One region of the Desulfitobacterium sp. LBE genome, then DNA from elsewhere that is predicted to be linked to it. Evidence: riboswitches for the same ligand, from Rfam matches in the RefSeq annotation. Region 1 holds a riboswitch; each other region holds the start of a gene.
What was found. A riboswitch is a leader RNA that binds a small molecule or an ion and turns the genes downstream of it on or off. The one in region 1 is predicted to bind cyclic di-AMP.
Positions count from the first base shown of each region.

Region 2: it holds a riboswitch for cyclic di-AMP, as region 1 does, so the genes downstream of both, ehuB (ectoine/hydroxyectoine ABC transporter substrate-binding protein EhuB) here and DESLBE_RS01485 (C40 family peptidase) in region 1, are expected to answer to the same signal.
Region 3: it holds a riboswitch for cyclic di-AMP, as region 1 does, so the genes downstream of both, DESLBE_RS03905 (NlpC/P60 family protein) here and DESLBE_RS01485 (C40 family peptidase) in region 1, are expected to answer to the same signal.
Region 4: it holds a riboswitch for cyclic di-AMP, as region 1 does, so the genes downstream of both, eam (glutamate 2,3-aminomutase) here and DESLBE_RS01485 (C40 family peptidase) in region 1, are expected to answer to the same signal.

Region 1 is NZ_VLKD01000001.1:311,740-319,574, forward strand. Features, by position in the region: gene DESLBE_RS01460 (adenosylhomocysteinase) at 1-64, shown strand, start outside; gene DESLBE_RS01465 (sigma 54-interacting transcriptional regulator) at 252-1,151, shown strand; gene DESLBE_RS01470 (GNAT family N-acetyltransferase) at 1,187-1,840, shown strand; gene DESLBE_RS01475 (HD domain-containing protein) at 1,800-2,399, shown strand; gene DESLBE_RS01480 (hypothetical protein) at 2,449-2,691, shown strand; cyclic di-AMP (ydaO/yuaA leader) riboswitch at 3,606-3,742, shown strand; gene DESLBE_RS01485 (C40 family peptidase) at 3,746-4,570, shown strand; gene DESLBE_RS26435 (hypothetical protein) at 4,769-4,924, opposite strand; gene uvrC (excinuclease ABC subunit UvrC) at 4,914-6,689, opposite strand; gene DESLBE_RS01495 (hypothetical protein) at 6,841-7,395, shown strand; gene DESLBE_RS01500 (DMT family transporter) at 7,437-7,835, opposite strand, start outside.
Region 2 is NZ_VLKD01000001.1:2,773,418-2,781,252, forward strand. Features, by position in the region: gene ehuA (ectoine/hydroxyectoine ABC transporter ATP-binding protein EhuA) at 1-698, opposite strand, end outside; gene ehuD (ectoine/hydroxyectoine ABC transporter permease subunit EhuD) at 710-1,366, opposite strand; gene ehuC (ectoine/hydroxyectoine ABC transporter permease subunit EhuC) at 1,368-2,021, opposite strand; gene ehuB (ectoine/hydroxyectoine ABC transporter substrate-binding protein EhuB) at 2,025-2,912, opposite strand; cyclic di-AMP (ydaO/yuaA leader) riboswitch at 3,030-3,178, opposite strand; gene sdhB (succinate dehydrogenase iron-sulfur subunit) at 3,285-4,037, opposite strand; gene sdhA (succinate dehydrogenase flavoprotein subunit) at 4,049-5,785, opposite strand; gene DESLBE_RS13240 (succinate dehydrogenase cytochrome b558 subunit) at 5,841-6,464, opposite strand; gene DESLBE_RS13245 (hypothetical protein) at 6,950-7,498, opposite strand; gene DESLBE_RS13250 (flavodoxin) at 7,643-7,835, opposite strand, start outside.
Region 3 is NZ_VLKD01000001.1:784,466-792,300, forward strand. Features, by position in the region: gene DESLBE_RS03885 (superoxide dismutase) at 1-402, shown strand, start outside; gene DESLBE_RS03890 (DMT family transporter) at 391-1,335, opposite strand; gene DESLBE_RS03895 (secondary thiamine-phosphate synthase enzyme YjbQ) at 1,464-1,862, opposite strand; gene DESLBE_RS03900 (nuclease-related domain-containing protein) at 1,813-2,730, opposite strand; cyclic di-AMP (ydaO/yuaA leader) riboswitch at 2,923-3,058, shown strand; gene DESLBE_RS03905 (NlpC/P60 family protein) at 3,061-4,491, shown strand; gene DESLBE_RS03910 (APC family permease) at 4,607-5,965, opposite strand; gene DESLBE_RS03915 (helix-turn-helix domain-containing protein) at 6,050-6,547, opposite strand; gene DESLBE_RS03920 (nitroreductase family protein) at 6,704-7,567, opposite strand; gene DESLBE_RS03925 (DUF1287 domain-containing protein) at 7,662-7,835, opposite strand, start outside.
Region 4 is NZ_VLKD01000001.1:2,130,237-2,138,071, forward strand. Features, by position in the region: gene DESLBE_RS10120 (NAD(P)H-hydrate dehydratase) at 1-1,233, opposite strand, end outside; gene DESLBE_RS10125 (IS110 family transposase) at 1,774-2,886, opposite strand; gene DESLBE_RS10130 (holo-ACP synthase) at 3,096-3,452, opposite strand; gene DESLBE_RS10135 (histidine kinase) at 3,474-4,754, opposite strand; gene DESLBE_RS10140 (TrkA C-terminal domain-containing protein) at 4,822-5,427, opposite strand; cyclic di-AMP (ydaO/yuaA leader) riboswitch at 5,605-5,732, shown strand; gene eam (glutamate 2,3-aminomutase) at 5,837-7,078, shown strand; gene DESLBE_RS10150 (hypothetical protein) at 7,103-7,297, shown strand; gene DESLBE_RS10155 (TIGR01212 family radical SAM protein) at 7,358-7,835, opposite strand, start outside.

The DNA of each region.
Region 1 (7,835 bases):
TTTAAGCATCGATCAATTGTCTGAGGAACAAAAAAGCTACCTCGCCAGTTGGCAGCATAGTTAAGAAGAGCCTTTTAAAACAATTCAATATTCAGGTCCTGATGACAACAGTCATGAGGACCTTTTTGTTGTTTAAAAACATTGTAAAAGAGTGAAAAATAGCTTTTGTTCTATTCTGTTATAGTATACAATAGAAACAATACATTGTATTAGCATCAGATAAGTCTTGGGTGATTGTAGGGGGGATAGATATGCCGATGTTTCTCGTTCGTTCCTTGAGTCAGGATATCATCGGAGAGAGCAAAGGGCTGCGACAGGCCGTTGAGGGATGTCGAAAAGCTGCTAAAGAAAATGCCCCGGTTATGTTTCAGGGTGAGGTCAGCACGGGTAAACTACTTTTAGCCGGCTTTCTGCATAAAGAGAGTAAACACTCCCGGCAGCCCTTGCTTGTGGTGGATTGCATTAAGGACGAGGACATGATTCACGAACTACTTGCTCCCGGTTTTGAGTGCAAGCAACTGGACCGTTATGAGGGAGGCAGTATCTATTTTCGTGAAGTGGCAACCCTCAGCCTTGGCAAACAGAATCAGCTCTATAAAGCTCTTGAAAAAATAGAAAAGAGAAAAATCAGAGCATTTCTGAGTTCATCCCAAAATATTCATTTAATGAGAATGGAAAAGGCCTTTGATCCCGATCTCTATGATTATGCCAGTCAATGGGAGATTGCTGTTCCCCCCCTACGGCAAAGAAAAGAAGATATCCTTCCCCTAGTCCGGCATTATATCGGAGTATTTAATTTGAAATTAAGAAAGTCTATCCAGGGGCTGACTCCACAAGCAGAAGAAATTCTTTTAGCTTATCGGTGGCCGGGGAATGTGGATGAACTAAAGCAAATTATCAACAGAGCCATGCACCTGTCCAACGAATCCCATATCTCCCAGCGTCATCTTAGCGACAATTTGGGAATATCCAAAGAAGATGGCTTCAGCCACGGGGTAATGCCTTTGGAGCGAATGGAGGAAATCCTTTTACGAAGTGCTTTGGAGCGCTATGGATTTACACTGGAAGGCAAGAAAAGAGCGGCAAGAGCTCTTAACATTTCCTTAGCAACACTGTACAATAAGCTTAAGCGGTATAATCTTAATCCATAACCAACCATACCAAGGTTGCGTAAGGAGGATACAGGGTGAAACAGACCTTTCCGACCCACAAGGGGGAGCTTATTGTTGAAGGGCCGGTTACGGCAGAGAGCTTAAGTCAATTGAGTTTTGACGATGATTTGAGGGCATTCCGCCCTCCGAAGCGCCAAAAAGAAGCCTTGATTGAAATCAGTGAAATTCCTGATGGCCGCATCATTATTGCCCGAATCGAGAATGATATTATGGGCTATGTGACCTTTCATCCCCCGGATTGTTTTGAGCGGTGGGCTAAAGGCCCTCCGGAGCTTTTGGAATTAGGGGCCATCGAGGTTTCCCCAAAAGTCCGGGGACTTGGGGTGGGGAAAAAACTGCTGCAAGTCGCTTTTTCTGATCCAGCTATGGAGAATCATGTCGTCATAGCTACAGAGTATTATTGGCACTGGGACTTGGAAAGGACGGGGCTGCGGGTTTGGGAGTACCGTGAAGTGATGGATCGTCTTATGTCAAGCGCAGGTTTGCACATAAGGGAGACGGATGATGAGGAGATATGTTCCCATCCGGCCAATATGCTTACGGTACGCTATGGTAAAAACCTTTCCCAAAGCAGTATCGATCATTTTGAAAAGATTTTGTTCGCAAATTCCGATCGGAGGGATTGCCTTGCCGGAAACGAATCAAGACCCTCTAAGCCAGGTAATTAACGCTGTGCAGGGAATTTATGGCCGTAAAGATCAGGCTCATGATCTGGAACATGCTCTCCGGGTCAGAGCATGGGGCAAGCAGATTGGGATACAGGAGGGTGCCGATCTATTGATTGTGGAGCTGGCAGCTATTCTTCATGATATTGGCCGCTCCGGAACCCTATCGAAAACCCATGCTGAGAGCGGTGCGGCCTTGGCCGGTGGCATCCTGCATAAATGCGGATACCCGGAAGACACTATTGAAGCTGTTAAAGCAGCTGTCCTTTCCCACTCACGGGAAGGCTATGAACCGGAAACGTTGGAAGCAAAGATTCTTTATGATGCCGATAAATTGGATTTTGTAGGTCCTATGGGGATTGCCAGGCTTTTTGTCTGGTTGGGGAAAGAAGGAAAACCTTTTTTTGGGCCGGATTCCTGTGAATCCTTTTACCGTGAAAGGATTCGTCACTACCATGAGCATATCCACACCCAAACCGCACGGGCGCTTTTTGAACCGCTCTTTTTGTATTCTGAGAATTTTTGGTCTGAGTTGGAGAAAATGAGGCTTAAAAAAGGCTAAGCTGGTTAAACTATGGATATATCTTTTTTGAGGAAAGGAAGTATATCCATTGCGCTGGTTGGGACGTATTTTAATCATCTTCATTTTACTTATGGCAGCTAAAGGCTTGTTTGCTCCGGAACAGCCTCAAGCCTATATTTCCGCACCGCGAACTCAGGTTTTATTGGAGGAAATCCACTGGCGGTCTGTTCAGATTCAACAAGCGGCACGGGATTTGCCCGGAAGTATCGAAGTGATGCTGCGAAAAATCTTTTCTGACGGAAAACCCGCATCTGAAGCCAAATCAGTTTGATAAACACCATTGATTTTGCCGGTATTGTTTTAATAAGCCAAAAAGAGAGCGCAAAGCTCTCTTTTTTGAATTTGTTGCTTTTTTTCATTCATTATCAAAGGCAATCGAGAATATGAATAGGCAAAGGTCGTTTTAAAAATTGTTCGTTTCGGTGTACAATAAGCGATGTAATCTTCTTTGAACTAGGGTGCGCTATTCTAGTGCGTAAAATGACTGTCGAAGGCGGGCCTAAGAATCCGCTAAGGGCATACCGATGAAGTTCCTGGTGGTGGCTTTCGACGCCCAGTCGAGGGTTGCTGCTGGGAGTTAAGGATGAGGGGGATCTGCAATGGCATGCGGGCGATACCCTCTTCCGTGGAGGCCTAAGTTCGTGGCTGCTTTTGGTTACGGCTTGGGGTATGAACCTGCATTAGGAAGGAACTTAGTGCAGTGTAGCCTGCCTTGAGGTGGAGAAGTTGGGAGGGCTGAAGGAACTTTAAGTTCATTGGCCGATGAGCTTAAGTTTGCCTGAAATTCTTTTCTGCAAAAGAGGCTAGACCGTCACGGAGCGTGAAGGAAAACTTCTAGAGCGAAAACCAACGAGGATTAAAGTGCGTTCTTAGTGGCGATCAAGTGCTGGAAATGGTGACATTCTGGGCTGAGGGAAAAGGGAAACCGCCTGTCAGGAAACTGCAGGAGCTCAGTGGGAAAACCTACTTGACCTATGGCGCAATATTTATTCGTTGGTGTCCTAAGGTTCAAAGAGCAGCACCTCTCGTGAGAGAGGTGTTTTTACTTTTATCTTACTTTCTTTAGGCACAGAAAGCCAATGAGTGAATAGTCTGATATTAATAGAATAAATTTCCAAAATATATCACTTTTATAATTAATTGTGTGAAGGATTAAAGGCATTTTTCGCGAATACTACAATGCATAAGAAATGTGGGCTGAATCCGGACCGTGTGTCTGGAACGGGGGATAATCTTTTGGGGTGAATCGCAGTCATGCGTAGGGCTTGCACCTTTTTGCCCGAATCCGTCAACTAACCTCGTAAGCGACGAAAGGTGGAAAATTCATGGACTCTTCCTCTAAAAGGGGATGGGTGGCCAGTGTGGTGTTATCCGGCACCTTATTGGTAAGCAGCCTCCCGGGCATCTATGGGCCTGGAAGTGCCGCAGTACCTGTGACAAGCTCCGAATCTATTCTCTTAAGGAACGCTTCATTGTTTCAGACTCAGCAGGCTCAAACTCAAACTGTTGCCGATACGGTACTCTCCCCTGAGGTTCAAGCAGAAAAAAAGGATGTGATCCGGCAACCTGAAGCAGCAGCAATGGCCTTAGCTTACGCTTCGGTATCTGTAGCTGCCGATACGGATAGTCAGAGGGAATCACAGCAATTTACAGAAGAGGCTCAGGAAGATATCGTGTCTACCCCTGAAGAAACGATGGCAGCGATGGACATCGAAAAGCTTTCCCAAGAGCGGGCTTTGCGACAAGCTGCGGCTGCTCCTGTTCAGGAGATCTCCCGTGGCGGTAGTTCCAAAGTCGAAGAAATCAGCGACAATGCCCAAAAGCTGATCGGTACCCCCTATGTGTTTGGCGGGACGACTACGAATGGCTTTGATTGCTCCGGTTTTACTCAATATGTATTTAAAGGTTCAGGAATTGACTTGCCCCGAACCTCATATGCCCAATATGGAATAGGAACAGCAGTCAGCAAAGACGAGCTTCAGATCGGTGATTTGGTCTTCTTCGCCACTTACGATAGCGGAGCGTCCCACGTGGGAATCTATATAGGAGAAGAGAACTTTATTCATGCCGCCAGAAGCGGTATTAAGATCACCGGCTTATCGGACAGTTATTATGCTGGTCGTTACCTTGGGGCCAGGAGAGTTTTCTAATTCATAGGCTTGTCAATAGGGACAAAGGAACATAATGGGGAATATACTGAAGGAGTATCGCCTCATTGCTTTTTTAAAGCAGTGAGTGATACTCCTTTTTAGCTCTCCCAGCTCTGTTTCCGTCTGCTAAATTAGGCTATGACCATCTTTTCGGATCGGAAGCAAATTACCAACCGGTTGGTAATTTGGCTTTAATCGTCAATAAGGCAGCCAGGGCACCGGCAGATAGCTCTTGCATTCCCCGCCGGGCTCCGCCAATGTCCGGTTGTGGATATAGAGGTCCGTCTTGGCACATTGTTTCATCCGCTTATAATAGCATTGGCGGCAGAGTTCAACACGGTAATTAAGAATCATGGTTTTCCTCCTTATGAGAGTTGAAATGTTGATAGACCGCCGCAGCTGCCGGGGCAGGAAGGCCGGATTGCTGCAGTTCCTCAAGGGTGGCCTGGCGGATACTATCTATGGATTTAAAAAACTTAAGGAGCTGTTGTCTGCGCTTGGGACCGACCCCTGCTATGCCGTCCAATTCAGAAAGGGTCATGCTTTTAGCCCTTTGCTGTCTATGAAAGGTAATAGCGAAGCGATGGACCTCGTTTTGAATCCGTTCCAGCAAGCGAAAACCGGCGGAACGGCGATCCAAGGAGTGAATGCGGTCCATAGCGTCGATTAACGCCGAAGTCTGGTGCTTGTCGTTTTTGACCATGCCGGCAACAGGAATCGCAGCGTTTAAGCTGTGGAGAGCAGCCAGGGCGGCATGGATCTGTCCCTTGCCTCCATCCACCAGGATCAGATCCGGGAGCGGCAGGTTTTCTTGCTGGAGTCGGGCATAACGGCGCTCAATCACCTGGTGCATGGAGGCCGTATCATCCATATTCGGCATGGGTTGAATCTTGAATTTGCGATACTGACTACGATTAGGTTTGCCATCAAGAAACTGAATCATTCCTGCTACACTATGGGTACCGGCAATATTGGAAATATCAAAGGACTCGATGGTACGGAGGGAAGGGATGCCTAAGGCGTTGCCGATTTCCGCCAAAGCTTGGGTGCATTCCGTCAAGTTCCGTATTTCGATGGAAATCTGTTCGTGTAAAGTGGTTTGAGCATTTTCCATGGCCATTTGCACCAGATCCCGCTTTTGACCTTTTTGCGGCACGACCATGGGGAAGAGCTTTGTTAACACACTGATATCCAGGGGAGGGAGGAGGATTTCTTGAGGAAGAGCAGAACTCTCTGTGTAGAACTGAGCCAGAAAAGAGACAAAAGCTTCTTCCGGTTCCTCGTAATAAGGGAAAATGAAATTATCCCGGGAGAGCAGTTTGCCCTGGCGCAAATAAAAGATCTGAATACAAAGTTGATCTTGAGTATAGGCATAGCCCACCACATCCCGATCGACGAAGTCGTTTAAGGTGATGTTCTGCTTTTCCCCAACTTTTTTGAGATCCTCCATCAGGTCCCGGTATTCTTTGGCTCTTTCGAATTCCAGATTTTCCGAGGCCTCTTTCATTTTTTTCTCCAGGGCTTTAAGAATGGCTCCCTGGTCTCCTTTAAGGAAAGCGGCCGCTTCTTTACGGATTTTGTCATAGGCTTCTTTGGGGACGTCTACCTGACAGGGGCCTAAGCATTGCCCAAGATGGTAATAGAGACAGGGTTTGTTGGGGATCTGCCGGCATTTGCGAAAAGGGAAGAGGCGGTTGAGCAGTCGGGCCGCTTCTTTAGCCGCTGTAGCATTAGGGTAGGGACCATAGTATTTTCCCGCCCCTTTTTTGACTTGTCGTGTTACGAGAATCCGCGGATGTGCTTCATCGGTAATGGTTATAAAAGGATAAGTTTTATCATCCCGCAATAAAATATTATATTTGGGGTTATGTTTTTTAATCAGATTGCACTCTAGGAGTAATGCCTCTACCTCGGAATCGGTAATTATCGTTTCAAAATCCGCAATCAGGCTGATCATCAGCTGGGTTTTGCCATTATGGGATCCCGTAAAGTAGGAGCGGACTCTGTTTTTGAGAACCTTCGCTTTTCCTACATAGATAATTTGGCCGGATGCATCTTTCATCAGATAGACACCCGGTTTATCCGGCAGTAAGCTAAGTTTTTCCCGAAGTATCTCCATATTGAACACCTCGGTATTATTCTAGTCGGAGATGGCCGGTAATGCAAGCTAACTTTAATGACCCATCCCCCTCGGGGACAAACATATCGGACCTTGTTCGTTCGTATAATTAGTAGTGATAAGGTCATGGATAAGAAAAGGAGGGGTACATATGCCGAATTCTTGGGGGCGGCCTCCGCGGAATGAACTATGGCAGGATATACAGGCTTTGGCCTTTTGGGTACTCATTATTGGCGTAGGAGCGTTTATTCTTTTTCCCAATTTTTTCAGTGATGTTTATTCACGCCTTACCGATCCCGTGAGCAAATTGGCGGATACAACCGTCGGAACCTATGATCCCGGTTATGACGGATATGTTGCGGATGATCCCTATTCCATAGATCCTTACACGAATACAACCTCCAACTATCTCTATTCGGCGGGGAATACCTATGGTTCTTCGCCCACATCCCTTTATCTCGGCAATGAGGTCGCCACCGGCTATTGGGTGCTTTTTGTGGCAGATGGAGATTTTAAACAGTTTTCTGTGACCAGCGAGGGGTATGCTTTTCTTTTGCGCTTAATTGAACGTGATCAAACAGGAGAAGGAAAAAATACGCTCATTTTAGCTGCCAACGGTCAGATCCGGAAGTTTACCGTAACCAATGAAATCTACCAGATCGTTACCAATATGGCAGCTATTGAGACACGGGCGAAAGCAGGATGAGAGCCTGGCGACGCCATAGGGTGGATTATTTAAAGGGTGGCTTAACTAAAGAGGAGCTTTGCGCCGGCGGCAAAGAACAATAACCCAAGGAGTTGCCAAGGATTCCAGGCGAGACGTTCGGCGCCGAAAAGCCCCAGATGATCGATGATGAGTGCGGCTCCTACCTGGCCGATGATGATCGCTGTGGTCGCATTGCATACGCCAATCTTGGGAATGCTTAGGGCGACCAAGCCGACAATCACTACACTAAGAACTCCGCCAAGATAAAGATACCAGGGAATAGATAACCAATTATACTCTAAGAGGGGGACTCTGGCGACCATTACGGCAATCAGTGCAATCACGGTTCCAATGATATGTACAACCAAAGTGGCGGCTAAAATCGAAGTTTTTTGATAAAGTTGAGAATTCAAAGTGCCTTGAATGGCCATTGTAATGCC
Region 2 (7,835 bases), 2.5 Mb from region 1:
GTGATGAGGAGCATCGCCATCTCCCCTTCCTGGGCAATTTCCTTGATAACCTCCAGCACTTCACCCACCAATTCCGGATCCAAAGCCGAGGTCGGCTCATCAAAGAGCATGATTTTGGGACGCATGACCAGAGCCCTGGCGATAGCCACCCGTTGTTTCTGCCCGCCGGACAGTTGGGCGGGATAGCCATGAAGCTTATCACCCAGTCCCACTTTCTCCAGCATAGCAATGGCCTGGGCCTCAGCATCATCTTTGGTCATCCCCAGCACATGGATGGGAGCGGCTGTCACATTGCCCAAAATAGTCATATGAGGAAAAAGGTTAAAATGCTGAAAGACCATACCAATCTTGTTGCGAATTTTATGAAGATGCTTTTCATTGGCTTTAACCATTTTTCCCTTGACCTTCTGCTGCCACAAGGACTCCCCATCCACTTGGATGGCTCCGGAAGTAGGCTCTTCCAGGGTCATGAGCAGCCTGGCCATTGTAGTTTTTCCTGAGCCGCTGGGTCCGATTAAGGCCACTTTCTCTCCTGGCGCAATATCCAAGTCAATCCCTTTTAAGACCTGCAAGTCTCCATACGCTTTGGAGATTTTTTCGTAGTGCACTACAGGTTGTTTTACTTTTTTTCCGGCCACGGTCTGCTGATTTTTCGTTTCATCCGGTGTATTTTTTAACAGTTTCAATTGAGCACTCATCCTATTCCTCCTTAGCGAACGCTTTTCGTCATCCTCATTTCCAAACGGCGGATTATTACCGAGCAGGGATAACTCAACAATAAGAACAAAAATCCGACAATAGTGAACCCTTCCAGATAACGGAAGGAATGGGAGCCGATAATCTTAGCTGTCTGCAAGATTTCCACCAAGGTAATGGCCGAAAGGAGAGGGGTCTCTTTAAACATGGTGATCAAATAGTTACCCATCACCGGTATGACCGGCGGTACCGCTTGAGGAATGATGATCTTGGACCATACTTGCCAGGGGCTGAAGTTGAGAGCTTTCGCTGCTTCCCACTGTCCCTGGGGTACTGCTTCGATTCCTGAGCGATAGACTTCGGAGAGATAGGTGCTGTAATGAATCCCTAAACCTATGATCCCGGCAGTGAGGGGGCTTAAAGACAGTCCGGCCTGGGGCAGCACATAGAAAATAAAATAGAGCTGAACCAGCAAAGGCGTACTGCGGATAAACTCCACAAAGCCTTTTGAGCCGTAAGCGATAGGTTTCAGGGAGGAGCGACTGCCGATGGTGAGGAACATCCCTAAAAACAAGGCCAGAAAGAATCCGGCAAAAGTAGCGGTCACGGTAATCTTCAGTGCTGCAAATATCTCCGGGAAGATTTTAATGGCAAAATCCCAATTCCACATCTTAGTACCTCCCTACGGTCAGCCTGTTTTCTATCCAGCGGATCCCCCGTGTTAAAGGCCAGGCAATCAGGAAGTAGATCACAAGCAGCAAGCTGTAAATTAAAGTCGTCTCCATAGTGGAAGCATTGAGCACGGATGCCTGATAAGTCAAGTCGGCTAAAGTGATTAGGGAGACCAGGGAGGTGCTTTTCAGCAGCTCAATCTGCAGATTGCCAAACCCCGGCAGCATCATGACAAAAGCCTGGGGCAGGATAATGCGCCGCATGCGCTGCCAGGGGCTGAAATTCAAGGCAATCCCCGCCTCCGTCTGCCCTTTGGGAACAGCCAGGATGGCACTGCGCACCACCTCGGAACCATAGGCCCCGCAGTTCAGACCTAGGGTCAAGACACCGGCTGTCAAGGGGGGCAGGCTGATACCTAAAATAGGCAGGGCAAAATAGATCCAGAAGAGCTGAACAAGCAGAGAAGTTCCCCGGAAGGCTTCGACATAGACCGCCGCCAGAAAGCGGAGCGGCGGATATTTGGACAAGCGCCCGAACCCAGCCAGGAAAGCCAGCACCAAAGCGAGAAGAGTGGCCAAAAGCGTGATGATGAGAGTTATTTCCAGCCCTTTTAACAAGGCCGGTAAGAGGTCTAAAATAGCCAAGGTTCTCACTTCCTACTTAATAATGTCTTCCACAGTCGTGTCTCCCGGAAGCTCCTGCTCTGTAAAACCAAAGGATTCGAGGATCTTCAGCAGCTCACCGGATTCTTTCAGCTTCTGCAATTCAGCATTGAAAGCTTCCCGGAAATCACTGTCTTCATGACGGAAGGCAGTTGCTCCATAACCTCTGACACTTTCGCCGTCAATCACCGGCTGAGTGAAATCCATGACCCGCTCCAGATTGGGGTCATTAGCAGTATCCAAAGTAGCCTGAATCGAAGGGCCGGTAGCGGTAATCACGTCTGCCCGCCCGGCTTGCAAAGCTGCCAAAGCCGCCGGCATATCCGGAACAGTCACGATTCTGTCTTTAGGGACACCGCTGGCCACAAGGTAGTCATACTCAATGGCTCCTCCGGGTACAGCGACTTTAGCCGTCCCATGCTTGGCGATATCTTCATAGCTATACAGGTCGAGAGGATTGCCCTTCTTGACGGCAATAGCTTCCCCAATGCTGTATTCGGGATTGGCGAAGGACACCTGTTCGGCCCGTTCAGGAGTGATAAACATTCCGGCGGTAACCATATCAAAACGTTTGGCCTGAAGGCCGGGTATTAAAGAGGCAAACTCCGTAAGCTCCCCCTGCATGTCATTGATCCCCAGCTCTTTTAAGACGGCCCGGGCGATTTCTACAGCTTCACCGGTGAGCTTTCCGTCGGCAGTTTTGTAAGCATAGGGCTTCTCATTAGCAAAACCAACGGTGACGGAGCCTTTTTCCTTAGCCTTCTCTAATGTACTCATCCCATCTCCGCCTTTGGTCTCGGTGGTGCCGCAGCCTCCCAAGGCAAAAACACTAAAGGCCAGCACCCCCACCAGCAGAGTCTTGAGCAGTGGTAACTTTTTCATTCAAACGTCCTCCTTTTTTTCTCCACTGAAATCCGCAAAAAGGCATAGAAAAAGGGCCTGAACAGGCCCAAGAAGAAGCAGCGCATAACATTGGCTATTGATTTAGCATAAAAACACTAAAACGGGTTCACACGCTTACGAGGTTAGCTGCCGGGTTCGGAATGATACCTTTCCGTCATTTTAAGGAGTTTGCTCTCCTTAACAATGATTCACCCCCAATATGGTTCCCCCGTTTTCCTTTTTGGGAAATTCAGCCTTGACTGCAAACAGCTTGCAATCTGACAACTCTTATTTTGTTATAAGTTGTTACAACTTTATGTTAACATCTAAGTTGTCAGATTGCAATAAAAAATTTTCTTGCATCTTGACTTTTTAGGTATTCAGCCATCGCTTCAAGGCGAATTTATTGACCTCTCTGTTCATATCGGCAAGACTGGTGGTCAGAGGAATCTCCTTGGGACAGGCCCGCACGCAGTTTTGGGCGTTGCCGCAGTCGGTGATCCCTCCATCACCCATGAGGGCGGATAGACGAATATGCTTATGCATAGCTCCTGAAGGGTGGGTGTTAAAGAGAAGGGCCTGGGAAACGGCGGCCGGTCCAATGAACCGGGAACGGGAATTGACTTGGGGGCAGGATTCCATGCAGCACCCACAGGTCATGCACTTGGAAAGCTCATACGCCCATACTCGCTCTACTTCAGCCATGCGGGGTCCGGGACCCAGATCGTAGGTTCCGTCAATGTCGATCCAGGCATGAACCCTCTTTAAATTCTCGAACATAATGGTTCGATCCACCATAAGATCCCGGAGGATGGGGAATTTCCGGAGAGGCTCCAGGACAATAGGCTGCTCCAATTGATCCACTAAGGCTGAGCAGGCCTGCCTGGCTTGACCGTTGATATTCATGGTGCAGGCACCACAGACCTCCTCAAGACAGTTGCATTCCCAAACCACGGGATTGGTCTTTTTGCCTTGGACATTGACGGGATTCTTTTGAATCTCCATCAAGCAGGAAATAATATTCATCTTGGGACTATAATCCACCGCGAACTCTTCCCAAAAAGCAGGTTGGTCCGGAGCATTTTGGCGACGGATTTTTAAACGGACACTTTTTTGCCCTGACATGACGATCCCCCCTATTTCTCTACATCATAGCGCCGCGGTCTGGGCGTGATCAGTGATACATCCACCGCTTCATAGCTGAACTGCGGGCCCTCAGGCGTGTAGGTGGCGATGGTGGTCTTCAGCCAGTTCGCATCATCCCGCTCCGGATAATCGGGCTTATAATGGGCCCCCCGGCTTTCATTACGGTTAAGGGCCCCCAAGGTAATGACCCGGGCCAGCTCCAGCATATTCCAAAGCTGCCGGATAAAAAGTGCCGTCTGATTGCTCCACTGGACATCATCAATGAGCTGGATCTTCTGCCAACGCTGCATAAGCTCCTGGATCTTCTGGTCCGTTCCGGCCAGTTTGTCATTATAGCGGATGACGGTGACATTTTGGGTCATGACATCACCCAACTCCTTATAAATATGGTAGGGATTTTCCTCACCCTTCATAGTGAGAATCCTGTTCCAGAGCTCCTCCTGGGCCTTTCGTTCACGAACAAAGGCTTCTTCCTCCCCGCTGGAGGTTTCCGATTTATTTTTCTTGATGTACTCCAGGGACTTAGGGCCGGCGATCATACCGCCATAAATAGCCGAGAGCAGGGAATTGGCCCCTAAGCGATTGGCCCCATGGTATTGATATTCACATTCCCCGGCAGCAAACAGACCGGGAATATTGGTCATTTGATCATAATCCACCCACATTCCGCCCATGGAATAGTGAACTGCCGGGAAAATCCGCATGGGAACCTTCTTGGGATCATCGCCCACGAATTTCTCATAGATCTCAAGAATTCCTCCTAATTTGATCTGAAGCTCATGAGGATCTTTATGGGAAAGATCCAGATAAACCATGTTCTCACCGTTGACACCCAGACCCAAATCAAAGACCACATGGTAGATAGCCCGGGTGGCAATATCCCGAGGGACCAGGTTCCCGTAGGCCGGATACATCTCCTCCAGGAAATACCAGGGTTTACCCTCTTTATAGGTCCAGACCCGTCCGCCCTCGCCACGGGCCGACTCGGACATAAGCCGCAGCTTATCCTCCCCCGGAATGGCCGTAGGATGAATCTGGATAAACTCGCCATTGGCATATTTGACCCCCTGCTGGTAGAGAGCCGAGGCCACGGATCCTGTGTTAATGGTGGAATTGGTGCTCTTGCCGAAGATCATGCCGCATCCCCCGGCGGCCACGATGACAGCATCGGCGGGAAAGCTTTGGATCTCCATATTATAGAGGTTTTGGGCGACAATTCCCTTGCAGGCCCCTTCCTCAATAACAGCAGAGAGCATCTCCCAGCCTTCGTATTTCCTGACTAACCCGGCCACCTCAAAACGGCGAACCTGCTCATCCAGGGCATAGAGGAGCTGCTGACCTGTGGTGGCTCCGGCAAAAGCTGTACGGTGATGCTTGGCCCCGCCGAAACGCCGGAAGTCCAAGAGCCCCTCCGGTGTCCGGTTAAACATAACCCCCATGCGATCCATAAGATGAATAATGCCCGGCGCGGCATCACACATGGCCTTCACAGGGGGCTGGTTGGCCAGAAAGTCCCCTCCATAGACCGAATCATCGAAATGCTCCCAAGGTGAATCCCCTTCACCTTTTGTGTTGACCGCTCCGTTGATTCCCCCCTGAGCGCATACGGAATGGGAGCGTTTCACCGGTACTAAGGAGAATAAATCCACCGGTGTTCCTTCCTCAGCTATCTTAATGGCAGCCATCAGACCCGCCAGTCCTCCGCCTACCACGATTACCTTACTCATCCTCTTCACCTCTCACCTTTATTCACTATGGGAATCGATCATAGGAAACTTCCTTTTACATAAAAGCGGTCAGATCATAAAGTCCAATAGCCGTCAGGAGAACAAAGACCGCCAGGCATATATAAGTCCAAATCTGCTGCGCCCTGGGACCTACGGTGATTCCCCAGGTTATGGCAAAAGCCCAGAGGCCGTTGGTGAAGTGGAAAATGGCCAGAACAACCCCGATCACATAAAAAATAAGCCCCCAGGGATTAGCAACCGCGTTTTGCATCCCGGCAAAACTGGCTTCCCCAAAGCGAAGGGCAAAGACATGAACGGCTACGAAAATCACGGTATAGATACCGGAGATCCGCTGAATAATATAGAACCAGTTCCGAGGATATTGATAACGCAGGACATTGCTTTGACCGGTGTAAACCACCCAGCTGCCGTAAACAGCATGAAAAATAATCGGAACAAAGATAATGATCATCTCAATCAGAAAAATTCCCGGAACACTCTGCATGGTCTGGATGACTTTGTCGTATTGCCCCGGTCCCAAACGGGCCGAGAGATTTAAAAACAAATGAAATGTCAGGAAGATACCGATGGGCAATAGCCCTAAGAGAGAATGGACGCGTCGAATCAGGAAATGGTAAGAACCCGACTCTGCTCTCCTCAAACCTACCTCATTGCTCATGCTCTAACCTCTTTTCTCCTCAATATTTATCTCCCCAAATTCTGATGGATAATTCTTCACCTCCCGCAAAGTCTTATGAGCAAAACTAATATCTGGTCACAATTTCAAGCAGTACTTCCCCCCCTGTTTTATGGCTCTCAGTCCCTCACCATTTTTGGATGGTTGATTCCCACGGGACGGATTATTTAAGGAGCTGGTACTAATTTCAATGGCTTTGAATTAATCTTAATACGGAGAAGGGGGTACGTCAATATAATTATTGTAATATTCCAAATTTTTTAACTATTGGCCCCCCTGTCTTTGGCAGTTTCACCAGGCTTGATGCCCAGTTCCGAGGTTCCATACTCAACATGAGGTAAATCCAGGGCTTTCGCTGCATACCTTATCCTAGCTTTAGTCCAGGTAACTTTTCCAGAAAAAAACCCAAGGTTTTATATCCCTTGGGCCCAGAGCCACATCAGCAGCTGTATAAAAAAATATTTTTATTAGGTTAGTTGCTCCGCAATCCGTTTTCCCGCATCCGTAAGGGTGATCGCACCAAGCTCTATTTCCGCGGTATCGCCAAGAAAGCCCGGGCGCTTCTTCCCTTCCTCAACGGTATCTTTGAAATAGGCAAACAAGGCGGCATCCGTATAGAGCTTATAGTCATAATCAGTCAGCCTCAGGTCGTAATCCAGCGAGATCAGCCCTTTTTCTTTCAGCCCTTTTAAAGCTGCACCTTTTTCTTTCACGATTTCCATACCGTCACTGGGATCATTCATATAGACCGGAGCAAGCATCTCGAACCGGACTTCTTTTTCCGAGCTGCTGCTGAGAATGTAACGGCTGACCGGCAGGCAGCCCCGCTGCGCCAGCTCCTGTATAAATACTGTTTCCTGAGGGTCGAGGACCGGCGGTTTGTGGGAACAACAACAGGCTGTTTCCTGCTCTGCAGTCTGGCTGCTGCAGCCGCAACCACCTGAGCTGCAGCCATGGGTATGGATATGCCCGTGGTGTTTATGGGCGGATTTCGTTACCTGATCATTATTATGCATAAATAAACGTTTCTCCTGTTCTTTCTGTACTCATTGTTTTCTTGTTTTATTCTCATCTTATTAAAGATTGATCTTTCTTGCAAGAAGTCCCCGGCCTATAACCAGGGACTTTCGTTAATATCTAATGTATCCGGCGGTGCCAGGCTATGCATCGGCCAGGGTTTTCCCCAGTTTCCGGCATTGTTCCATCCCATCGTTATCCGGTTCCAACTGCAGAATCAACCCATCCCCCGCTAAATTGGCACCGGCTTTTTTCATCCGCTCTTCCCAGTCCCGCATCCATTCTCCGTCACCCCAGTCATAAGAGCCGAAAAGGACAACCGGCACAGCGGACAGA
Region 3 (7,835 bases), 470 kb from region 1:
CTTTATTGGACATCCATGGCCCCCTCAGGAATGGGCCAGGGTACCCCCGGCCCCCATACCCTCACCCATATGGTCAATTACTTTGGGAGTTTCCATAGCTTTAAAGAACAATTCACTTCCGCCGCCAACCAAGTGGAAGCCTCCGGCTGGGCATTGCTCGTATGGCAGCCGGCCTGGTGCAGGTTAGAGATCCTTACCATCGAGAAGCATCAAAACCTATACCAGGCCGGCGGAATCCCCATCCTGGTCATCGACTCCTGGGAACATGCCTATTATCTTGATTATCAAAACCGGCGCGGCGACTATGTCAACAACTGGTGGCATATCGTCAATTGGTATGGGGTGGAAAGACGTCTTGAGCATGCCATGCAATTGCTGTTCCCGATGGCGTTAATCCCTTGAACTCCCCTGTCTTGTCAACAGAATCACTGTGGTGATGATCAAGGCAAACCCGACCATATCGATCCAGACAAAGGCTGTATTCAACCAAAAAGCGGAGAATAAAGCGGCCGACACGGGCTCTACGCTGGCGATCATACTGGCCTTTACCGGCCCGATATCACTAACCCCCTGTAAATACAGGGTAAAGGACACCACCGTTCCGATGACGATGATCGCCAGCATCCCCCAAAACACCTGCCAATCCAGGGAGACGGGAATCTGCCAGGGCCGGATAACCACAAGCAAAATCGACCCGCCCATCAACATACCACAGCCTGTAACGACGATGCTCCCCCATTTGTTAATAATTTTCCCTGGAATTATGGTGTACAGCATCAATCCCAAAGCGGCCATCAGGCCCCAGAAAAGGCCTTGGGCCGATATGACCAGGTTGCTGACATTGCCATGGGTGGCCAATAAAAAGGTGCCGGTTACAGCTAAAGCAATCGCCACCCCTTCAGTCTTCGTGGGCAGCCGCCTGTCCATTCCGCAAACGAAAATCATAATTAGTAAGGGTCCCAAGTACTGCAGCACCGTTGCCGTTCCCGCATTGCTGTGGGATATGGCCAACAGATAAGTATATTGACAGGCGATCAGCCCAAATATACTAAAAACAATGAGGGTCCGGCGGTCCCTTTTATTGCTGAGCAACCCGACCATTTGCTCCTTGTATTTAAATAAAACCAAACAAAATAAGAGCAATCCTGCCGTAAGCATCCGTACCACGGTAACCCAATGAGGGTCGATGCCCTTCACCGAAAAAAGATATTGTCCGCAGGCACCGGAAAACCCCCAGCTAATCCCGCCGATAAGTGTCAGTATCGTCCCTCTGACAGCTTTGGTCCTGATATTTTGAGCCTTTTCTTCACCCTTTACAACTATAAGTTCATTCATTATTCTCTTTCAAGTACTTGCTTTCAATCGGGTACTTGCCTTTGCCCTTCACTTTTTTGATAATACGGCTCAATTCTAAACTGCAGGTTTGAGCCCAAGTGCAGATTTATCACTGAAAGAGGTCTCGTTCAACCTATAAACTTCACAAAACACTGCCGGGAGCGGGAGCCATCAAATTCACAAAAATAAACCCCTTGCCAACGGCCTAAAAGCAGCCGGCCATCCTTAACGATGACGGTCTGAGAGCTCCCCATAAGGCTGGCCTTCAAATGGGCTGCCGAATTTCCTTCCCCATGCCTATCCTGAGCCATATCCCAAGGGCAGAGCTCATCCAGCCGCCTCAGAAGATCACGGCAAACATCGGGATCAGCATTCTCATTGATCGTGATTCCCGCTGTAGTGTGAGGACAATAAATAATCGCCACCCCATCCTTGAACTGGAAATTTTGCAAAAAACCTTCTATTAAAGAAGTAATATCAATCCATTGATTCCTTTTTTGAGTCTGTAGATTCAGGGTATGGACCATGGCCTTCTCTCCCCCCTTCCCGTCTCACCACCCGGGTCATTTCCCGTTGATGTTTTTCGCAATAGATTTTCCAGGCGAATTTTTCAGGCCGGTTTAAACAATATCGGGCCATGCGCTCGTTGACAGCCTTTTGACAAATACTGCAGCGAATATCTCCATACTTGGGTCTGTACTGCATTCTTTCCCGGCGCTGACGGGCCGCATACTCATTGCGAAGGCCCAGATCGGTCAGATTGATTTTTTCGATCCTCTCCACGAGCTCAAGGATCTCCTCATCACTGAGCACCGCGGGCTGATTCTGGGCCAGCTGCATGATTGAAGCCGGCAGATCTATATCATAAAAGACCATACCCGAAAAGACTTTCAGGCTGCAACTCCGGTTAAAGGTCACATAGGAAAACACGGGAATAGTTTGATCAAGCCCCGCCAGCTCCTGCAGCATCTGAACCCGGACCTGGTTCTCCATGATCGGATTGGGAAAGGTCTTCACCCTCCAGGTAATCGCCTGATACCACTTGGGTTCCGTTTCTTCCCCTACGATCAGTCCCGACAAATTATTGGCTTCTAAAAGAAAAATTCCATAAGGGGAGATCAGAACATGATCAATCTGGTGGAAGCGTCCCTTGGTTCCTAACAGGAGATTGCTCAGCCGGCGAAAGCATCTTGGTAAATGGGCAAGCCCTACTTCAAGCTTATATTCCCCTATTTCATGTTTACGCTGTTTCTTGCTCCGCAAGGAGCCTCTTTCCTTTGCCGAGTTATAAGTATAATAATTGGTTCTATATTTCTTCCTTTGCCAAACCTCCTGAGCCGCTTCCGGTTCAGGAGATATTTTTTTTGTTGCTTTTTTTCGATTCCAAAAGAACAAAGCTATCCCCCTAGTCATCAATTGCTCCATTATTGGCTTACAGCATGCCACTATTTTACCATATTCCAAGGTGAATAACTAACTTCTGAATCCTTTCACCCCAAAATATGTAATGAATTTCCACGTATTTCATAAAGTATTAATGAAGGAACTTTAGAACTTGATGTCGAATCAGAATAAAAATACGTGCATTTATAATAAACGCCTAATCTGGGGTATCCTAGAGCGGGGGACTAAATTTCTGGGGTGAATCGCACCTCCTGTGCGTAGGGCTTACACTTTCGCCCGAATCCGTCAACTAACCCCGTAGGCTAAGAAAGGTGTCTGAGCATGCATTTTAAGGAAAGCTTGTCTCGATTCAAGGTTTCAGCGTCCGACCAAGTTCAAAAAATTGCAAAAAACGTTTCTTGGAAATCGCCTCGTGTTCTTGGCTCTTTAACAGTAACCCTTGTTCTGACCGGCAGCCTGGGATTTTATTTTCTAACGACGACCGCTGCGGCGGCGGTGATGATCAACGGCCAGCAAGTGGGCTATGTGGCAGATTCACAAAGCGGACAAACCCTTGTGGATACATTCCTCCAGGAAAAAGGGGAGCCCTATGGTGTCGTTGCCAAGACACGGGACCAGATCAACTACGAAAATGTCCGCATCAAAAACAGCGCCTATAAAGCTTCAGAAATCAAGGAAGAAAATTTAGCCAGCTCTTTGAATTATTATCTGGAAGGCTACAAAGTTCTGGCGAATGGAACACCCATAGCTTACTTACCCAGTAAAGAAGAGGCGGACAAATTACTTAAGCAATACGAAGAGTACTATTCCAAATCCAGTGATGAAAACAAAATCACTTCTGTCAGCTTTTTAGAAGACATAACTATTGAAAAGGTTTCCATTCAGCCCAGCCAAATGACTTCCCTGGAGCTGGCTTATGAACAGCTCATCGAAGGCCAGGTTACCACAAAAGAGTATACTGTAGAGGAAAAAGACTCCTGGTGGTTGATCGCCCGCAAAAATAATATGTTGACCGCCGAAGTTCTGGCGGGGAATCCCGGGGCAACTGAAGACACTGTGATCAAACCGGGAGATGTGCTCAAACTTGTCACTGTTGAACCTTATCTGACTGTCGTAAGCCAAGGTACATATTCCGGTCAGGAGATCATTCCTTATGACGTAGTCACTAAAACTGATTATAAACTTAACCCAGGCCAAACCAAAGTTGTCACCAAAGGCAGTAACGGTTCCAAAATCGTAACCTATTCTTATGAGCAGAGAAACGGTGTCGAGGTAGCCAAAAAAGTTCTCGATGAGAAGATCGTCGAGAAACCCGTTGATGAAGTCGTTGCTAAAGGTCCCAGCAAGCAAACAGTCAATGTAGCCTCTGCCACCTCCCGGGGCAGTGCCAATGGTTCTTCCCTTGTCGAGCGGGCTCTCAGCTTTCAAGGTACAAAATATGTTTTCGGAGGTACCAGTACCAGCGGTTTTGATTGCTCCGGCTTTACCAAGTACATCTATTCCGGGTCCGGGATCTCCCTTCCCCGAACATCCTTTGACCAATTCAATTCAGGCTCATCTGTGAGCAAAGATAATTTACAAGCGGGAGACTTGGTCTTCTTCAGCACCTATGCTTCCGGAGCCTCTCATGTAGGTATCTACATCGGTAACGGCAAGTTTGTTCATGCTGCCAATCCCGGAAGTGGGGTTAAGGTTTCCGGAGTAAGCGACAGCTTCTATGGCCCCCGCTATTTGGGAGCACGCCGCTACTAGTTGCCTAACCATTTAAATTGCTAAAAGCCAGGAGCTGTTCCGCTAGGACAAGCTCCTGGCTTAATTATTTGGGCTCCCAGGCCCTTCAGGCAGCCCTACAGAAGAAAAAACATCTCTAGTGAGGCTTTTTAGTAAAATAGAATATTCCGCCCACGGCCATAACCACTATAAAAAGGATTAGATAGTAGAGAACCGCCCAGCGGTGAGCATAAACAGCGGCAATGACCATAAAGATGCAGGCAAAGATGGCCAGGGTGGGCATAATAAACCGTTTAAAGCCGCCTAAGGATTGCTCCTTTACCATCATCATGATAAAGATGGGGATATACATAACGTACAGAGTGACAATGGGGAGCTCCGAGCTGTCAAAGCTAAAGGGGCCAAACCAAGACTCAGGCACCAAATTCGCACCGAAGAAGTAGAGCAGCCACCCTGCCGTAAATAACAGTCCCATGATGGCGGAGTTGGTGGGCATATTGGTGTTGGCATCAATATTTTTATAGATATGGGGCTGAGGACCAAGATCTCTGGCCGCCAGGGAGTAAAATCCCCGGGTACATCCCAGCATTAATCCGTTAAGGGTTCCCAAACAGGAGATGACCACAAAGACAAAGAGTACGGACCCGCCAAGATTAGAGAAGACTGTAGAAAAGGCAATCTTGGCTCCGGTTTCTCCCCCTTCCATGATCACACTGTTTTCCACGGCACCGGCAAGTCCGGTGTAGTATAAAATATAAATTAGAGCGACAAACATCGTGCCAAAGGTTAAGGCCCGAGGAAGATTCTTTTTGGCGTCTTTTAATTCCGCATTAATACTGGTGGCAATGATCCAGCCTTCATAAGCAAAAGCGGTGGCCACCACAGCGGTAAACAGAGGGTTGGCAGTTGACACATCAGCGATCACGCCGCTGGTAAAGTTCTTAACCAAGACACCGTTGCTTAACCCGGTGATGGTCCCCAGGATGGCCATTAAAATCAGGGGAATCAGCTTAATGATCGTGGTTGAAACCTGGAATTTTCCCGCCAATTTCGGGGACAAGGCATTAAGAGCATAGCTTCCCACCAAGTAAAAGCCGGCAATCGCCATCGCTTCCGCACCTACGATATCCCACCCCAGGAGAACACAGGTATAGCGGGCTGAGACCCAGGCCAATACGGAGGTAATAGCCGGATAATAAATCGTGGTCATAAACCAGCCCAGAATATAGGCATATCCCCGGCCCATGGTGGCTTCCGCGTAATCTACGACTCCATTGACCTTTTCATAACGTGTCGCCATCGTAGCAAACACATAGGCACACACAATCATGATCATACCGCCGATCACCCAGGCCAAAATGCCCAGGGGCAGATCCCCGCCGGTAGCCAGCAAGATTTTCTCCGCTTTAAAAAACACGCCGCTTCCGATAACAATTCCGATAACCATGGCAATCGCAGTGAATAAACCATACTTTTTCTGTAGCTCATAATCCATAAGCAGCACTCCTCCATAATGATGTCACAGCCACAACTTTAGCAAAGATATTGCCACAATTCAATAACAGGCACGATTATTTTTTTACTTTCCCTTCTCATCTCCCGGTATAACGGCAAAAGAAAATTTCCTTAATCTGCGCTCTCCCCCGCCGCTTTTAGTGTCTGCCATTTTATGAAGTGTTTCCCGGAGGGTCTGCGCTAATTCATCACACTCCTGATCGCTGAGATAAAGAGCATAACTTTGAAAATCAATTCGATCCTGAACCAGATCGTAATCCTTATTCTGTAAATACTTATCAAAATCCCGTAACAAAGTCATAGCAAAAGCGTAGAAATGCAGCGAGGGATCGTTTTTCAGCCGATAAACCTTTTCCACTGTCCCCCGGATTTTATATTCGGCACAGACTTCGATGATTTCATCCTCGACCAGCTTATTAACATGGCGATAAAGGCTGGCCGGAGGAAGGTCAGGCAACTCCTCAGCGATCCGCTTCACTGTTTCTGTCTCATTCTCTAAAAACAGCTGGAGGATGTTCATTCTCACAGGATTAAGCAAACTATTTAAAGCGTTGCTGGCCATCAAAACACCTCGCTCCAATATTATTTTTAATAATTGTCTCGTTAATTATAATATTATCAATAACGATATTGATCAAGAGCAAGTTTTATAAAAATAAAAACACCTTATTGCCATTGCCTTCAATAAGGTGTTTTCCAAGGTGCTCTCCGTCCAGTATTAGACCCAGCTTACGATATAGTGTGTGCCCGGCGGAATAGTGCTTTCAGCTGCGTCTGCTTTTGACTCGATGATCTGCCATTGACCTGGCAGTCCCAATTCCTTGGCTGCCAACTCAAAATGGCACATGGCGATGCCCATATCCACTCTCTGGATATCAAATCCCAGCCCTTTACCATAATCTTTTGTTCTCTGCAGATAGAAGTGAATCCCTCCTTGGGCCATAATAATTCGCCAGGGTTGTTTGTTGGAAGCCGATGGAGCAAGCCGAACCATCTCCAATGGTGTAGCATATTTATCTGCCTCCGCCTCAGTCAGGGGCCGTCCCAAAGCCTGGTTAAAGAAGAGTTCCTGCCATGGCTTGCGATTCTTGGAACCCGCGGCTAACCTCATGGCAGATTCCAGCAAACTGCGTTTCTGATGGGGATAACCGATGGGTGTTATACAAGGCATAATCTCCCCGGCCTGCAATCCGATGGCCTTGCCGAATTCATTTTTTGTATACGTTCCCCCCAGCCAACAGGTGCCAAGACCTAAATAAGTAGCATACAGGATCAGTTTTTCGAGAACATACCCGAAGTCTTCCAAATCCCGCTTCCCTTCTGGAATGGCCGCCACAATATAGGAAGAAGCGCCTTTGATGACTCCATAGGTTCCTAGCTTTATATTACCTTCTTTTTGGGCGAGTTCTCTTTCAACGAACTCAAATCTAACTGCTCCGCCAAAGGGTCCCTGATTATCCTTAAAAGCTAAGTTAATCTTTTCTTTCAACTCAGGGGGCAGAAATTCTTCTTTATACGTTCTAACAGAAATCCGTTTCTTCATTTGTTGGATCATGGACATAGGAACTTCTTCTACCGACATGTCAGAACCTCCACTATATCTTTCCCGTTATTTTATCTGCTGTATATCTACCATACATCTACCATTAAAATGTATTTACAGTTAAAATGCAAATTCATCCAGCTGTCTCCATAAGAGCTCCGTCGAACTTAGGAAACCGATAGTGGCCCGTAATCGGGCTGGGCCAGGAGAGCAAACGATCCTCTTCAGAAGCCACAGGACCCCCATTATGAAGGATAAAGGGAATGCCATCAGGCCGGCGGCGATCTGAGATAATCGCTATGTGTTC
Region 4 (7,835 bases), 1.8 Mb from region 1:
AAGCCGATTGGCCTGCACTTCTTCCGTCGTACACCCGCACAAGCGAGCCATTTCGCCGGGATGAGGGGTAAGGATTAAAGGCCCCCGGCCCTGGCGCCAACCCAGAATTCCTGGTTCCTTGGCCAAAACATTCAAAGCATCGGCATCAAGGATTACCGGAAGAGGAAGATTGCGTAGAACTTCCTCTATAACCAGCAACAACTCAGGCTCTTGCCCTAATCCCGGGCCTATGGCTAAGGCTTGGGCCTTCTCCGCCCGTTCGTAGATAACAGGCCAGGCATTGCCATTGAGGGCCTTTTCACTTTCCGCACCCCAAACCGTAGCTTCTGTCAAAGCAAGATCGATTCCTTCCGCAAGTCCACGGGGAACAACCATCTGCAATAAACCTATCCCCGAGCGCAGGGCGGCTTTACCAGCCAACAAAGCGGCACCGGTCATTCCTTCCGAACCTGCCACCAAAACCCCCCGGCCATGGGTCCCTTTATGTCCCTGCAGACTGCGGATGGGTAAATATTGGCACACATCCTCAGTCAATATAGATGTAGTCAGCTTTTCATCATCCAGGAAGCGTTCCGGAATGGAAATAGGGTCTACGCTGACCCGACCCGCATATTCGGGTCCTACCCCTAAAAAATGACCGAGCTTGGGCAGACCAAAGGTAACCGTGGCATCAGCCATGATGGCCTTGCGGTAAACTTTTCCCGTATCTGCCTCCACACCACTGGGAATATCTACGGCAACAACAGGCACCTGAGCCCGATTGATTTCTTCCACATATTCATCAATTAAGCTGGGCAGGGCGCCGCGAAAGCCCGTCCCATAGATAGCATCTATAATCACATCAGCCTGAGCAAGCGAGATTCTCACCAGTCTGCGCTGTTTTTCTCCCTCGATAGTGAAGAGCTTACCCCCGGTATTTTGGTACAGTCGATAATTGAGGGCTGCATCACCTTTGAATTCTTCAGCCCTGGCGAAAGAATAGACGGTTATATCCATTCCTAAGATCAAGAGGTGCCGGGCAACAGCTAAGCCATCCCCGCCATTATTGCCTTTACCCACAAAGACCGTAGCTCTTCCCGCCGACAGTTGAATATGCCGGTCTTCAAGCATTTGACGGACTTCTTGAATCACTGCCAAGGCTGCATTTTCCATGAGCAATAAACTGGGTATACCAAAATCCCGAATTGCCCGTTCTTCCAGTTCGCGCATTTGTTGGGCACTGACCACTCTCATAGCTCCACCCCCACCTATCTTTATAGAAAACCCCGAAAGCACTGCTTTCGCACTGATATGAACGAGGCTGTCAAGTGTGCCTCTTTAAAATCTTTTGGTTTTATCTTGGAAAGACTAACTATGGCTCTTTCCAATCATGGAGGATAGGGCAATGCTGGAGAGCAACCCGAGCGCCATGATTGGGTTCTGCTACAACGGGGAACTGGATTACCCCCGGTTCCCTCTTGAATTTGAAACGTTGTAGGAGAATCTAAAGCGTTAAACTCTTGGGGCAAAGCCCCAACCTATTACACTCTCCTTTTAAAGACACGGCACGAAGGCAAACAAAACATCGACGGTGAGCAGTCTGATATTCGTGGGTTTGGCTATCCACATTAAATCTCTCCGTCGGGGGAGCTAAGCCACGAACTTGTGTCGTGCATTCAAACGTCAATGACATCTTAGCACATGTGCGAATCGTGGGTTCTCCTTTACGGATTTTCACGTTTGCCTTCGGGCCCTACCTTCAACTGGGTGTTCTTTATTCGTTATCGTTGAATCTTAAGACACGGTCTCTTTCTCCAGTTCATTGGCAATGGCCCAAACAAAGCCTGCTAATTCACGGGCCACTGCTGAGACGACTTTGCCGGGAGGTTTGCCCTTGGCCATAAGTTTAGAGTATTTACCATGCAAACGATGTTGAGCCTTCCATGCCATAGCTTGAACCTGAGGGGGGAGTCCTTCCTGTCTTTTGAGAAGATTCCCTTTGAGTGCCGGTTGATATCGGTAACTCCAAGCAGCCTCGACCAGCAATCGGCGAACATGGGTATTTCCTGCCTTGGTGATCGCCCCCTGTCTCCGTCTTTCTCCACTGGAATATTCGCTGGGAACCAGCCCGGTATAGCTCATCATGGATCGAGCACCTTCAAATCTAGTAAAGGAACACACTTCAGCCACTAACCCTATCGCTGTAATCTCTGCTACTCCCCGTAGTGATTGTAATCCTTGAATGATAGGGGCTTTAGGGCTATACAGGGCTTGATGATGCATTTCCTGTTCTATCCGTTGTAAACGTTGCTCTATCTCGTTGAGATGGTGGAGGTATTCCTGAAAGACCACACGAAGGGCTGCATTACTCCATTCTAAACGATTAAGCCACTTACGATGCGCTGCAGACCAATTTCTGACGTTCTCTGGAGAAGTGATGTTATTGCGCATAAGAAACTTGGTGAGGCGATGCCTTGCTCTGAGTTGATCCTCTTTAGCATCTTCCCGAGCCCGGACTAAGTCACGAAGCGCTTCATCCTCTTCAGTTGGAACATAAACAGAGGTCAACTCTCCGGCACGCAAAAGCTGGGCTAAACGCAAGGCATCACGACGGTCCGTCTTGACCCGTTCCCCGGGTCGTTTTGGAATGAGTGACGGGGCCACAACAACACATTCAATGTCCATACTTACCAGCAAACGATACAGCCAATAACCCGTTGGACCAGCCTCATAGCACACCTTGAGTTGTGAGGAGTCGCCTAGTTTCTTAAAAAGTGTTCTTACGGCTTCAGGTGTATTAAGAACAACTCCCCAATAACGCGGTGCTCCACGACCTTCGTCAGCAAGAGCGACAGCAATCTTTTCTTTTGAAACGTCTAATCCTACGTATTTTGTGGCATCCTTCATAGTATGGCTCCCCTTTCGTATGTAGCTCTGTTTTGGTTCGGCCATACTAGTTTGTACCAAAACAACCTACGATTTACGAAAGGGGTGCCTCGTTCATGATAACTTGTTGCTTCGCCGTGCTTTAAACGCATGCTCGTAAATGAGGCGAAGTCGCTGGTTGCACTTATGCTTAGAAAGTATATAGCGCAAGCTTATACTTTCTGACAGTGCTAAAAAAGTATGGCCATTCCTACAGCGTACTCTTTCTCGTGGGAAAGGCTTATGCGGATCTGGGTTCCCCCCCGTCTATGCAGCACTATCTCAGCCTTTTCCGTAAGGAATACAGCAGGTTCCCCCAAATCATTGCTGAGGATCTCAATATCATGCCAGGAAAGGCCTCTTAGTCCTGTCCCTAAAGCTTTAAGGACCGCTTCTTTACCTGCAAAACGCGCCGCCCAGCTGGATACTGCCTTATGCTGCAACTTCTCAATTTCACGTTCGGTAAACAAACGCTCCCGAAGCTTTGGTGTTCGCTCACAAGCTTTAGCAAAGCGCTGAATTTCTACAATATCCACTCCTGGGATCATAATATGCCTCCCTAAAAATCCCTACAACTTTTCCAACATATCCTCATCTTCCATAGTGGTTAAGGGCAAATGCATGGTTACAGTCGTGCTGATATTGGGTTGACTCTTAATCTGTAAACCATACTCTTTGCCATAGTGGCCAATTAAGCGTTCATGAACATTAGCCATACCCACTCCATTACCTGAACCAACACCGGGTTTTAACACTTCCTGGAGACGTTCCGGCTGTATGCCGACTCCATCATCAGCCACAGTAATATACAGCTCCTGGCCTTTTTGCTCCACTTTCACAGAGACGACTCCATTGCCGATTTTCTCCGTAATCCCATGCTTGACGGCGTTTTCCACGAGGGGCTGAACGCTTAAGCGCGGAACCAAGGCATCCATGAGCTCTTCGGGAATCTCACTTTTAAAATGAAGCTTACGCCCAAAGCGAGCTTTTTCGAGAATTAAGTAAGTCTTAACAAAGCTCATTTCCTCCCGCAAAGTAATCAAACTTCCATGGGATTTGAGCGCCTTGCGGAAAAATTCCGCAAGATGAATCAACAATCGTCGTGAACGATTGGGGCTGGTGCGGCTGGTGGCAATAATAGTATTGAGAACATTGAAAAAGAAATGGGGATTGATTTGAGCTTGCAAGGCATTCAGTTGTGCTTCCGCAGCCAGTTTCGCCTGGTGATCAAGTTCTGCTAGTTCAATTTGAATCCCCAGTAGATCAGCCATCCCAATAGCTAAGCGAATCAGATCCGATGAGAGCTGTCCAACCTTGGTTTCATACAATTTCATGGTTCCCACTACTTCACCCTGACACTTCAGAGGTACGATAACAGCCGCCGCCAGAGGACAATCACAGGTGTTCTGTCTGGGACAATTCAATTCTTTTTGAGTTCGTACTATCTTATAAACTCCGGATTGGATCACATCCCGTGTCGCCCGGGTAAGAATTTTATCTCCCGGATGATGCTGATCGCAGCCCACGCCCAAGTAGGCCAGCTGCTTTTCACAATCTGTGATTGAAACAGCCGCCACTTGGCCAATCTCTTGAATGATTTTAGCGATGTACTCTGCGTTTTGTTCATTAAGCCCCCGGCGCAGGTAAGGAAGAGTCTGGTTGGCTATTTTGAAGCTAAGCTCCGCGTTTCGCTCTGTAGCCTGCCGGGCAGTTTTTTTATATTCCAGATTTAAGTGATATAAAAGAAAAAATGTATTGCCTATTAAAAATAAAATTAACAGATTCATCTGGCCTGTTACTAAGACCAGCATTAATTCCACACCGAGTATGACTATGCTTTCAAAGATCATCCATCATCCCTCATGTCCTCTATAATTCATAGAGAGTTTCGACAGATGGCTATCCACTTCCTGTATTCTAGCGAAGGATTTCCTGAAGTTTTTCTTTCCCTTGTTCAGAGCCTACCGCCAGTAGGATATCTCCGTCGTCCAGGATAAACTCCGCTCCCGGAGAAAATTGCTCGATTCCCCCTCTGACCACAGCCACCACCGTTAAACCTGTTTTCTCCCTTAATTTTAAATCGCTTAAGGTTTTTCCCTTGGCGCTGGAGCCTTTGGCAACTTCAATTTCGGCCACATCCATCCAACGGCTGGCCAAACGATCCGTATAGTTCACGATTTTCGTGAGATGGGCATCGATCTTCTGATCGAGCTCACGTCTTTGTTCCATCAGCTTTTTCAGCTCATCAAAATAGACCTGAATTTCTGCTTTCTGGTCAAAACCTCTCATAAATTTTTCGGCCATGCTTTTGGAGACTACCGTAATCCCCACCCCTTGGCTTACCATGACTACACCCATCGTTTGGAGGATAGCAATGGAACGCCGGATGGTCTCCGGAGATACATTATAACGACCCGCTAAAGTAGAGCGTCCATGAATTTTTTCCCCTTCCCGGTATTCTCCCATAACGATAGAATGAGCAATATCTATCGCAATTTCCTGATAACGTGCATTATATTCCATCGGATTCCTCTCCTTGATTCATCTTATCATTAACCTTTAATTCTGCTACTAAGTGAACTACAAATTCTTACACTTAAATGCTTACTAAGATAACCCATATACAAAATAAACATATGTACAAAATATACAATTGACTGCTACCAACCCATATGATACTATTAAGTTGTTAGTTATGCAACTTAATATGGGCTTAATTTCCCAAGGGGAAAACGGGGGAACCAATTTAGGGGTGAATCGTTTTAAACGTAGAGCATGTTTCAGCTCGAACCCGTCAGCTAACCTCGTAAGCATTGAAGCACATGAGGCGTAAACACCTGATTATGTAATATGCTTTTTCTTGGGAACCGCGAGGTTCTTTTTTGATTCTAAAGACTTATTTTATATCTGCAAATAGAGGAGGGCAATCACTATGGCAATAGAATTTCTACCCCCTAACCCAAGACAGGCTTCACAAGCAAGAGCTTTGGAATTAAAACAAAAAGTTCAATCCTACAACAAACGCAAAGAAACGATTCCCTGCGGCCTTGCCTTAAGCGAAGAATTTAATGAAAACCGAGACTTTATACTGGATCAGTTAGATGCTGACCTGGAGCATTGGCAGGATTGGAAGTGGCAGCTTAAAAACCGTATTCAGGATGCTGAAAACTTGAGCACCCTGCTTCCCCTGACCCCCAAGCAAAGACATGAAATCAACGAGGTGGGCAAGGCTTACCGTTGGGCTGTTTCACCCTATTATTTAAGCCTGATCGATAAAGATGATCCTCAGGATCCCATCCGTCTGCAAAGTCTCCCCTCTGTGGAAGAGATCCTCGACGATTCCGGAGAAGCAGATCCCATGGGAGAAGAGTATACATCCCCTGCGCCTTGCATCACACGTCGTTACCCGGATCGCCTCATTATTAATGTAACCAATTTGTGTGCTATGTATTGCAGGCACTGCCAACGCCGACGGAATATCGGGGAAATTGACCTCCATGAAACCCGTGCTAACCTGGAGGCCGCCCTGGATTATATACGCTCCAATCCAGAGATTCGGGATGTGCTGGTCACCGGTGGCGATGCTCTCCTTCTCAGCGATCAAATGCTGGACTGGTTATTGGGAGAATTGCATGAAATTAAGCATGTGGAGATCAAACGTATTGGCACCCGGGTTCCTGTCACTCTGCCCATGCGCATTACCGATGAGCTCTGCGCCATTCTTGAAAAATATCCACCCCTTTATATCAATACTCAATTCAATCATCCCCAAGAGGTGACCGAGGAGACCAAGAAAGCTGCTGATCGCTTAATCAAAGCGGGAGTCATCTTAGGCAACCAAGCAGTTCTTCTCAAAGGAATCAATGACCAACCAGAGATTATGAAACGCCTTAACCAAGAACTTCTTAAAATTCGCGTTCGCCCCTACTATATTTTCCATGCCAAAAATGTTAAAGGCACGAGCCACTTTATTCCCCGCATTCAGGACGGGTTAAGGATTATGGAAAACTTGCGCGGCTACACCTCTGGTTTGGCCATTCCGACCTATATTATTAATGCCCCGGGAGGCGGTGGCAAAACCCCCATCTTACCACAGTACCTTATTTCCCTAAACGATGAAGAAGCAGTCATCAGAACCTGGGAAGGTAAGGTTGTGCATTATCCTAATCATTAACTATCTATATAAGGAGGAATCGGTATGAATTCACAAAAACTAACCCCTGACCCAGTCTATCAGGCCATCCTCCAGACCCATACCGACAGCCTAAAGCGCTATCTCTCTTTAGCGCCTGCCCTCAGAACTCCTTCTCAAGGGAATAAGAGTGGGGCCAATCCGGCCAATCAATACAATCAAAATCTACAGAGTCAAGCCAAATCATTCGAAGAAGGCTAATAACCTTATCCAAAGTCAAAAATTTATCTTGCCAAGCGATTTACGGCTGGCCCCCTTTCCTTAAATTGAATGGGTGGTGTCAGCCGCTTTATTTTGCGCCTTTTTCCCTTGCCAGGTTCCCCTTCTCTCCAGTTCACGGTCAATGGCATTAAGAATTTCCCATTTTTTCAGGCTCCAAAGAGGGGCTAGCAAATCCTTGCGGGGGGCATCCCCAGTCAAGCGGTGAATAACCGTCTGCGCAGGCAGGATTTCCAGTGTATCGCAAATCAAATGGATATACTCATCCTGAGAGAGTAAGGGAAAAGGACTCTGCTCGTAGATATCAGCCAGAGGTGTCCCCTTCAGCACATGCAAAAGATGCAGCTTAACTCCCTGCACATCGAGTTTGGCTAACGTTTGTGCTGAGCCGAACATATCCTCCAGGGTTTCCCCCGGCAGCCCATAAATCATATGGGTACAGACCCGTATGTTTCTGCGGCGGAGCTTATCCAAACCCTGAAGAAAATCCTCAAAAGTATGTCCTCTCCCCACCCATTCC